DNA from 2 places in the Pseudogracilibacillus sp. SO10305 genome. Region 2 is predicted to be linked to the other one. Evidence: riboswitches for the same ligand, from Rfam matches in the RefSeq annotation. Region 2 holds a riboswitch; the other holds the start of a gene.
The links. Region 2 has a riboswitch for S-adenosylmethionine ahead of SPD45_RS08145 (DUF2292 domain-containing protein). Riboswitches for the same ligand answer to the same signal wherever they lie in the genome.
Positions count from the first base shown of each region.

Region 1: another riboswitch for S-adenosylmethionine. It lies ahead of SPD45_RS04740 (O-acetylhomoserine aminocarboxypropyltransferase/cysteine synthase family protein); the one in region 2 lies ahead of SPD45_RS08145 (DUF2292 domain-containing protein).

Region 1 is NZ_JAXHDE010000003.1:158,131-163,604, forward strand. Features, by position in the region: gene cls (cardiolipin synthase) at 1-376, opposite strand, end outside; gene megL (methionine gamma-lyase) at 424-1,590, opposite strand; gene rarD (EamA family transporter RarD) at 1,716-2,657, shown strand; SAM riboswitch class I at 2,709-2,816, shown strand; gene SPD45_RS04740 (O-acetylhomoserine aminocarboxypropyltransferase/cysteine synthase family protein) at 2,930-4,558, shown strand; gene SPD45_RS04745 (SGNH/GDSL hydrolase family protein) at 5,054-5,474, shown strand, end outside.
Region 2 is NZ_JAXHDE010000008.1:68,850-74,323, reverse strand. Features, by position in the region: gene metE (5-methyltetrahydropteroyltriglutamate--homocysteine S-methyltransferase) at 1-429, opposite strand, end outside; gene SPD45_RS08155 (bifunctional homocysteine S-methyltransferase/methylenetetrahydrofolate reductase) at 479-2,323, opposite strand; gene SPD45_RS08150 (PLP-dependent transferase) at 2,340-3,449, opposite strand; gene SPD45_RS08145 (DUF2292 domain-containing protein) at 3,499-3,675, opposite strand; SAM riboswitch class I at 3,785-3,887, opposite strand; gene SPD45_RS08140 (NCS2 family permease) at 3,975-5,264, opposite strand.

The sequences.
Region 1 (5,474 bases), on a different contig from region 2:
CTGTAAATATTTCCACTTCGTTGTTTTGCGTGTAAATAGCATCATTATGCTTTAAATGTAAATAATATAATTCCTTATATTCCTTTAGTTCTTCTTGCTTAAAAGGAAGTTGGTCTTCTTCGATTTCCTTTAGTTGCTCTTGCACTTCCTTCTTTACACCAAGCCTACTTTTCGTATCCCATGTAAATATTTTTTGGTTCGTTAAATTTCTACCAAACAATAAATATAGAAGGAAACCTAAAACAGGAATAAAAAATAAGACCATTAGCCATGCCCATGTGGAACTTGCATTTTTCCGCTCTAAAAAAATAACCGTAAATGCAAGGACAAAGTTCACAATCATGACTGATCCAAATAATATAGGTACAAGTTGCATAGGCATCCCCTCTCTGATTCTTTCTTATATTCTAACATATTTTGAACTTAAGAGAGTGTATGTAATGCAACTTCAAGGTCCTTCCATATATCTCCCCAATTTTCTAATCCTACAGATAAGCGAATAAGAGAGTCTTTTATGCCCATCTGAATTCGCTCGTCTTCGGGAATCACTGCATGGGTCATCGTCGCCGGATGTTCAATTAAAGTTTCTGCATCTCCTAGACTCACTGCTACTTTAACAAAAGTTAACGCATTTAAAAACTGCTGTGCTTCAGCTTTATTCCCTTTTATATCAAATGCAATAACACCTCCACCACGGTGCATTTGCTTCTTATACACTATCTGATCATCTAATCCTGGATAATAAACCGCTTCTACATTCGGATGTGTTTGCAATTTAGCTGCAATTTTTTCCGCGTTATCACAATGACGATCCATCCGTAATGGCAATGTTTTCAGTCCTCTTAATAGAAGCCATGCATCAAATGGCGCTAATACAGCACCAATATCTTTACGTGTCGTACTTGCAATGTCATTCATCATCTCTTCTTTTCCGACGGCAATTCCAGCAATGACATCTCCGTGCCCATTTAAATATTTTGTCGCACTATGTACAACGATGTCACACCCAAGCTCTATCGGACGTTGTAAATAAGGGGTTGAAAATGTATTATCTACAACGACAGGTATATCGTATTCTTTTGCAATGTTGCTAATCAATGTTAAATCGATTAATTGCATCGTCGGATTAATAGGCGTTTCAATATAAATAACTGCCGTATTTTCTTTTATGGCATGGCGAATTTTTTCCTCTGATGCAAAATCTGTTAATTCGACATCCATTCCATACTTCTCTTCCATCATTTTTAATAAGCCGAATGTACAACCGTACAAACCATTCGAACATAAAATATGATCATTTGCTTTTGTAAGTGCAATGAGTACAGCAGATATGGCGCCCATTCCCGAACCGAATGCTAATGCACGCTCGCCACCTTCTAACACTGCCATCCTTTTTTCTAATACATCTACAGTCGGATTCCCAATTCGTGTATAAATATGCCCGTCTGCTTCTCCACTAAAGCTTTTCTCCCCATGTTCAGCAGACTGAAATTCAAATGTAGACGTTTGAAAAATTGGCACTGAAACACTACCTAGCAATTGTTTTGCATCATATCCATCATGAATGGACATCGTTTCAAATTTTTTCATGCCCGTTCCTCCTCTTATTTATGTAACTCTAGTATAACAAACTTTCTGATAATTCTGTTTGACCATGCATGAATGGATGAAAAAGTCGGAACAATTGCCAACAGCTAGAACATAGGCGTAAAATGATGGGAGAAAACATCAGTGAAGTGAGGCAGGAAATGGACAATAAAAACATGAAAACAGGCATTATGCTAGGCATTATTACATATATTTTATGGGGATTTTTCCCAATCTATTGGAAACTATTAGACATATATGAACCAGATGTCATTTTAGCGAATCGCATCATTTGGTCTTGTCTCTTTATGGTCGGATATTTATTCTTCACAGGCAAATTACGTTCCTTTTTCTCATTATGTACAACACTATTAAAAGATAAGCAAAAAATGCTCTACATTACATTAGCATCTATTGTGATAAGCGCAAACTGGCTCATTTACATTTGGGCTGTACATAATAATTTCGTCATTCAAGCAAGTTTAGGTTATTATATGAATCCTTTATTAAGCATCGTATTAGGTGTCCTATTTTTAAAAGAGGCATTATATCCAGCACAAAAAGTTGCATTATTATTCGCAAGTTTTGGCGTATTATATTTAACGATATCATATGGTGTCTTTCCTTGGATTTCTATTGCATTAGCACTCTCGTTTGGTTTATATGGGTTGTTTAAAAAGGCTGTTAAGCTAGATTCAGCATATTCATTAACAGTGGAGACGTTACTATTAACTCCAATTGCACTCATTTACTTATTCACGTTTGTTGGTGTAGATTTAGGATTTGCAGCAAGTACATCATGGACAGATACAGGATTATTACTCATCTCCGGGATCGCTACAGCCGTCCCACTATTATTGTTCGGCTATGCAGTCGCATACATTCCTTTGTCCTTAGCAGGAATTTTACAATATATCGCACCGACAATTATGCTGATACTCGGAGTATTTCTTTATGATGAGCCATTTACGTCTGCACATTTCGTGACGTTTACATGTATTTGGATTGCGCTAATTTTATTTGTATCTTCTACATTAAAAGTCAATAAAGTTAGAAAATTCACAAATTAATTGACATTGATTTACAAACATGTATAATGGATACTAATTTCATCGACACATCTCTTATCAAGACGGACGGAGGGAATAGGCCCTGTGAAGTCCAGCAACCTTAAAGCGTTTGCTTTTAACGGTGCCAAATCCTACAGATGATATTCTGGAAGATAAGAGGGGGATAATACATAATGATACCCTCTTCTTACAATCATGTAGAAGAGGGTTTTTATATCATCGCCTTCTCAAATGGAATACAATAAGTTCAAAATTTTAAGGAGGAGTTTTACATGTCAACATTCAATTTTCAGAAAGATGAAACAATTTTACTTCATGCAGGTCAGGAGCCAGATCCTACAACAGGTTCTCGTGCACTACCAATCTATCAAACAACTTCTTACGTATTTAACGATACAGACCATGCGCGCAACTTATTTGCGTTAGCAGAAGCTGGTAATATTTATACACGTTTAATGAACCCTACGACAGACGCTTTTGAACAACGTGTCGCACAATTAGAAGATGGAACAGCGGCAGTGGCAGTTGCTTCAGGGATGGCTGCAATTACATATGCGATTTTAAATGTTGCAAGTGCAGGCGATGAAATTGTAGCAGATAGTAATTTATATGGTGGAACATATAACCTATTCATTCATACATTGCCACGTTTCGGAATTACTGTAAAAATTGTCGATGGGACAGATCCGGAGGCGATTCGAAATGCTATTACAGATAAAACAAAAGCCGTTTTTGGAGAAACCATTACGAACCCTAGTTTAAATGTATTTGATGTTGAAACTGTAGCAAATATTGCACACGAACACGGCATTCCATTAATCATTGATAACACTTTCGCTCCAAAATTTGCGAAACCATTAAAATGGGGAGCAGATATTGTCGTACATTCTGCAACAAAATGGATTGGTGGACATGGGACATCGATTGGTGGAATCATTGTCGACGGCGGACGTTTCAACTGGGATAGCGATAAATTCCCTGGATTTACAGAACCGGACGAAAGCTATGGTGGTGTTCGCTTCGCTGATTTAGGTCCAGTTGCATTTGCACTTCGGATTCGTGTTCAATTATTACGTGACACAGGAGCAGCAATTAGCCCACATAACGCATTTTTATTAACACAAGGATTAGAAACTTTACATGTTCGCTTAGAACGTCATAGTGAAAACGCGATAAAAGTCGCTAATTTCCTAAAGGATCATCCTGGTGTAACATGGGTGAACTTCCCTGGATTTGACGATCATCCATCACATGAATTGGCACATAAATATTTTGAATATGGATATGGATCTGTTATTACATTCGGTATTAAAGGTGGTCTAGAAGCCGGTAAAACATTGATCGACCACATTGAACTATGGTCTCATGTTGCGAACGTAGGTGACGCGAAGTCATTAATTATCCACCCAGCTTCTACAACACACCAACAATTGAATGAAGCAGACCTTGCAAAAAGTGGTGTAACAGAAGATCTTGTTCGTCTTTCTATCGGTATCGAAGCAATTGACGACATTTTAGCTACATTAGATCGCGCAATCGAACAAGCAACAGGTGAAACAGTGCTTGAAACGACAAACAATGCAGCAATTGATTGGGTAACGAATTCACCATTTGATCGTTCAGAAGGACTACGCGCAAAAACAATTGCAGTTCAAGGTTCAGATGCGCTATTAGAAAAAGCAAATGAATTACGTCCATTAGGATATCATATTGTGAAAGTACAAGATGTGACAGAAACTATTGTAGACATCCTTTATACAGACGAGGCAACAGTAGAAAATAATGTAGGTGCTACAATCATCTGGTCTGATGGTGATGTTACGGTAAATGGGAATGCTATCGTCATTACAAACAATGACTTAGTTACGACTGTAAAAAGTGCTAGAAACAAACGTGCATAATAAAAATAAGAAAAACTAGATAGTTAAACTTAAAAATACCGAGACTTGGACAAAACATGATTTATAATCATTAGGAGCACCCCTACGTAAATACTATACATTTACGTAGGGGTGCTCTTTTTTTGTGCCTTCACATAGCTTCTGTGAATTTTTGGAAACCTTTCCGAGACTAGTCATGTCCGAAATCGACAAAAAAGGAGTTCCAGTAAAAATTAATGTAAAGTAGCCTCCTTGTGTCGTTTTTTCACTTTAGTTCCTGCCCCTTTTCTTCTCGAAAATTAGCATGACAAAAATTATATAGTTTATAAAACATGTTTGAAATGTGCAGGATAATAGGAACGAAACTTTTTACTACTTCATCTTATATTGCTCAAATTTCTATTTATTTACGTAACAACTTTATTTTCATACGTTTACATTTATTTAACGATTGGGTAAAGTACTTATATAATCAAGGAATGTCATCTATAATATAGATAATATTGAAATATAGGTGTGATTTTTATTAAACGAACATTTATTTTGTCCATCATTATTATAAGCATCATTGTGTTAGCATTTTTCTCTACGCCAAAAAAACAAAAACCTTTAAATAAAATCATTGAAGATGAAAGAATGAGTGAAACAGATAGCGACGGTGAGCCATTGGATGAAGAGTTAGAAACAGCGATGATGAAAGAAGACCCAGTACGTGACTTTATTTCAGATCAATTAAAACGAGCTGCGAACTTCTTTTTCACAAACGAAATTAATGTCGTTGCCATTGGTGATTCTCTAACAGAAGGTGTTGGCGATGAAACGGAGAATGGTGGTTATGTCGGTGTTTTAGATGAAACTATTAATGAAGAAAAACAACTCGTCCATTTTGATAATTTCGGTAAACGTGGTAACCGAAGTGGCCAATTAATTGAACGTC
Region 2 (5,474 bases):
GTAAAAACGTAATGCACGGTTATCAACTAATGTGGGCGTTGCTCCGTTTAATTCTGGAACGATGTAATGATAGTTTGTGTTAAACCATTTTGTCATTTCAGATGCCACAGCATTGTCTACCCCACGAGCAATCGCAAAGTATGTATCAACATCCACTTTTCCACCGTTATAATCGTAACGTTCAGGGACAATACCAAATGTCGCAGATGTATCTAACACATGGTCATATAATGAAAAATCACCTACTGGAATTAAGTCTACCCCTTGTTCTTTTTGCTTCTTTAAATTATTTAAGCGAATATCATCTGTTTTAGCTATTAATTCTTCTTGTGTACTTTCTCCATTCCAGTAACTTTCTAACGCTCTTTTCCATTCCCTGTTTTCTCCAATTCTCGGGTACCCTAAGTTCGAACTTTTAATGTTTGACATGTTTTTTTCCTCCAATTAATTTTATCCTATTTATATTTAATATAGTTTCCTATGAATCTACTACTGCTACATTTTGTTTTACACCAGTTTTTTCACGGATATATTGAACTAATTCAACTGTAATGTCATAACGCATAAACGGTGTAATTAAATAAATTCCGTTAAAATGTTTTAATGCTTCATCCACTAATTCTTTTGAAATCGCGATACTCTCTGCCGTCGAACGAGCCCGGTCATCTGCGACAGCTCTCATTCGTTCACGAACATCGTCAGTCAATTTAATCCCTGGTACTTCATTATGCAAAAATTCTGCATTTTTCGTAGAAGTAAGAGGCATAATACCTAAAAAAATAGGCGTATCAATATGATTCGTCGCTTCCTTTAATTCGGTAATCTTCTCTACATCGTATACCGGTTGCGTTAAAATATAATCGGCACCACTCGTAATTTTTCTTTCCATACGTTGTACAGCTTTCTCAACATTGGCAACGTTTGGATTAAATGCTGCCGCAACACTAAATGCCGTTTTTTCACGTAAAGAGTTTCCTGAAAAAGAAATACCGTTGTTTCCTTTTTTAATTAATTCAATCAATTTAAAAGAGTTCACATCGAAAACGGAAGTAGCTCCAGGAAAGTCACCAATCTTTGTCGGATCCCCTGTAATTGCAAGCATTTCATTAATCCCTAATGTATGAAGCCCTAATAAATGTGATTGTAATCCAATTAAATTGCGATCACGACATGTTAAATGTACGAGTGGTCGAATCCCTTGCTCTTTTAACTTTACTGCCATAGCTAGATTACTAATTCTCGGCGATGCTAATGAATTATCTGCTAAAGTAATTGCATCTGCACCAGCTTCATGCAATGCTTTTGCACCTTCGAAATATCCTTCCACATCTAAATGTTTTGGCGCATCTAGCTCAACGATAATCGTCGGTCTCTCCTTCGCTAATTCAGGAATCGTTTTTTCCGTCCGCTTTCTTTCTCGTAAAACTTCAATTTGTTCGACTTTACGAACTTCTTTTTCTGTAATTGGCGTTAAATCTTTGACCCCTTCCGCCAAGGCTCTTACATGTTCGGGTGTCGTTCCACAACATCCACCAATTAGCCGAACTCCTTGATCCCGTAACTGTGTTGCACATGTTTTGAAATAATCTGGTTCGTTTTCGTAAAATAAAATACCATCTCGATAAGCTGGCAAACTAGCATTCGGATATGCTGCTAAATATGCATGGTCTAATAATGGTACTGTTTCTAGTGAAGTTACCATTTGTGATGGACCTAGTCGACAGTTAATCCCAACGATATTGGCACCTAATCCCTCTAGCTGTCGTAATGCATCGTGTAAAGCTGTTCCATCTTCTAACACTCCCGGTTCATGCATCGAGACGTTTGTAATAATTGGTAAATCTGTCTCTTCCCGTGCAATTTGTAAAACCGTCCTTAACTCGTCTAGGCTATAATACGTTTCTAAAATTAATCCATCGACACCTTCTAGTAATAAGCAATATAACTGCTCCCGGAAGCTTCTTTTGATTTCATCTTCACTTTCATTCAATGTTTGGCCGCCATATATTCCACCAATATTTCCGAGAATATGTGCCCGACCATTACTCGCACGTTTCGCAATTTGGACTGCTTGCTCATTAATTTTTTTCACTTGTTCTTCCAGGCCATATCTTGCCAGCTTAATATAATTGGCTCCATATGTGTTCGTTTGAATCACTTCGGCCCCTGCTGCGATATATGTTTCATGAACATTCTGGATTTGATCTGGATGTGTTAAGTTCAATTCCTCAAAACAACGTCCAACACCATTCGCATATAAAATCGTCCCCATTGCTCCATCTGCAATTAACACTTTTTTCTCTAAATCTTTTAACAAACTCATCGGATCACTTCACCTCTCATGTACGAATTTGCTCAAATGCACGTGCTAAATCATTTACTAAATCTTCTTCATGTTCTACACCGACTGAAGCACGAAGTAGTCGATTTGATAAACCATAGCTTAACCTTACTTCTTCCGGTATATCCATATGTGTTTGCGTAACCGGGTATGTAAGGAAACTTTCTACGCCTCCAAGACTCTCCGCAAACGTGAAAACTTGTAATGCTTTTAAAAATGGTTCCACAAGATTTTCATTTATAATTTCAAAACTTAACATACCGCCCCTTCCTGGATAATACACATTTGTGACGAGTGGATGGTCTTGTAAAAAGTCGATAACATGTTTTGCATTTCGTTCATGTTGCCTCATTCTTAATGCTAAAGTTTTCATTCCACGAATCAGGCTCCAACAATCGTATGGAGCTAATACTGCTCCAATGGAATTATGTAAAAAGCTAAGCTCTTCACAAACTTCCTCCCCTTTTGCTATAACAAGTCCTGCCAACACATCATTATGTCCAGCCAAATACTTTGTTGCACTATGGATGACAATGTCTGCTCCCTCTTCAATCGGTCGTTGTATATACGGTGTATACAAAGTATTATCGACGATATGTAGAAGATCATTCTTATGTGAAAACTCGGATATTTTCGATAATTTAACTGTTTGCATTAAAGGATTTGTTGGTGTTTCAATAAATATTGCCTTCGTATTTTCTCGTTTTAATGTTTCTAATTCCTCGTAATCTTTTCCGTCCCAATAAGAGAATTCAAAACCATATTTTTTCTCGAAAATCTCGAAAAGTCGGAAGTTCCCACCATAAATATCTCTAGAAGAAATAATATGATCACCTTTTTCAAATAAAGAAAATACGAGTTGTACTGCCGACATTCCAGATGATGTCGCAAATGCTTTATCCCCCTTTTCTAATTCTGCTACAGCTTCTTCTAGTACTGTTCGGGTTGGATTCCCTGTACGGATATAGTCATATCCATCTTGCAGTCCGATTTCCTCGTGGCGAAATGCTGTTGAAAAATAAATCGGTGTACTTACTGCTCGAAAATGCTCATCACGATTATTTCCAATTTGCACTAAAAAAGTTTCTTGTCTACATCGGTCTGTCATTTTATTTCCCCCTAAAATAATTGAATAATATGATTTTTCTGAATAAAATTTATGTAGAAATAATTTCTTTTTCTGATAACTTCTCTTGTTCATCAAATAATGTGTTTTCTTGTTTTTCAATTCTAGCGACATATCCATCATGAACTGTTAATGTGATTGTTCCATTTTCTAAATCCGCTAAATGTCTCTCGAGAAACTTAATATGTGCTTCCTGTAAACGACTCATTTCTCCTCACACCTTTAACCATTTTTTCATGAAGACGAAGAATTTTTCCAATTAAAAAACCTCTTCCTGATTAAGAAGAGGTTCGAATATACATATATTGTCTCGACTCTTCTTATCTTTCAAACTAAAAGCTTGCTGGAATTGGCACAGTACTAGTCAAGTCTGTTGCCGAGGCTTCGTAGGGCCAGTCCCTCCACCTCTCTGGATAAGAAAATGTAAAACTTTTTATTTAATTTTTGATGTTGAATAATACTATACACAGATTTATTAGAACTGTCAAATAATTTCGTGAAACTTTTTTAATGAGCTGGGAAAAAGATCATTTGAATAATAAAGATAACCCCGAATATATAGAGCATTGGGTGCACTTCTTTCCCTTTACCAGTTACTAATTTTAATAAAGGATAAGTGATAAACCCTACTGCAATTCCTGTTGCGATACTCGATGTTAGAGGCATCATTAAAACGACAATAAATGTCGGAAATGCTTCATCAAATTCATTCCACTTAATATTAGAAAGTCCAAATAACATATAACTTCCAACGATAATAAGTGCTGGTGCTGTTACTGCTGATAAAGACGAAATCGCAGCAACTAATGGGGAAAATAAAAGTGAAACTAAAAATAGTAAAGCGACAACCAATGTCGTAAAACCTGTTCTTCCCCCAACTGCTACACCTGAAGATGACTCAACATAAGCGGATGATGGTGTAGAACCTAATGTCGAACCAACAGTTGTTGCAATCGCATCAGCTGTTAACGCCGCACGTGCACGCGGAAACTTACCATTTTTCATTAAACCTGCTTGTTCCGCTACTCCAATCATCGTTCCTGTCGTATCAAAAATAGTGACAAGTAAAAATGCAAAAATTACTCCGTACAATCCATGTTGAACAACACCACCGATATCTAAATCAAAAAAGATTGGAGCTGGTGGTGCAGATATAAAGCCATCAATCGTTAATAAGTTAAAAATATATCCCGTAATTGCTGTGATCGCCATCCCTATAAATAAAGCACCTTTTACATTTCTAGCAACTAAAATTAAAGTGATCACAATACCAAAAACCGCTAATTGTGTCTCTGGAATCGACAAGTCTCCAAATGACACTAATGTTTCCTCATTTGGAACAACAAGTCCTGCCATTTTCAATCCTAAAAATGCGATAAATAAGCCAATTCCTGCTGTTACCCCATATTTCAATGAATCTGGAATCGATTCAATTAGTACTTGGCGAAACTTTGTAAATGTTAATAATAAAAAGATAATCCCTGATACAAACACTGCACCAAAAACTGCTTGATAGGAAACGCCTTGTGTAGCTACAACACTTACAAAATAAGCGTTCATCCCCATTCCAGGTGCAATAGCAATCGGATAATTTCCGAAAAAAGCCATAATGAGCGTTCCAATTACCGCAGACGCAATTGTTGCAATAAACACTTGATCAAACGGCACACCCGCTGCAGATAAAATAGCAGGGTTTACTACAATTATATATGACATCGTTAAAAACGTTGTCATTCCCGCTAAAAACTCTGTTCGAATATTCGTGCCTAACTCTTTCATTTTAAAAAAGTTTTCCATGATAAACTCCCTTTGTGTCTTTAAATTTACAGAGGCATGCCCATATGTTGTAAGATGTTTTTTCATTTGAGACGGCTATGTCGTTTTCATCGAAAAATCGTCTTATATTTTGTTGATTCTTTAATGTCGGTCAAACCTTTGTATGTTCTTTTTCACACACGTAGAACATCATAATAAATGTCACCGTAAACTTCAATGATTTTGTCGCAT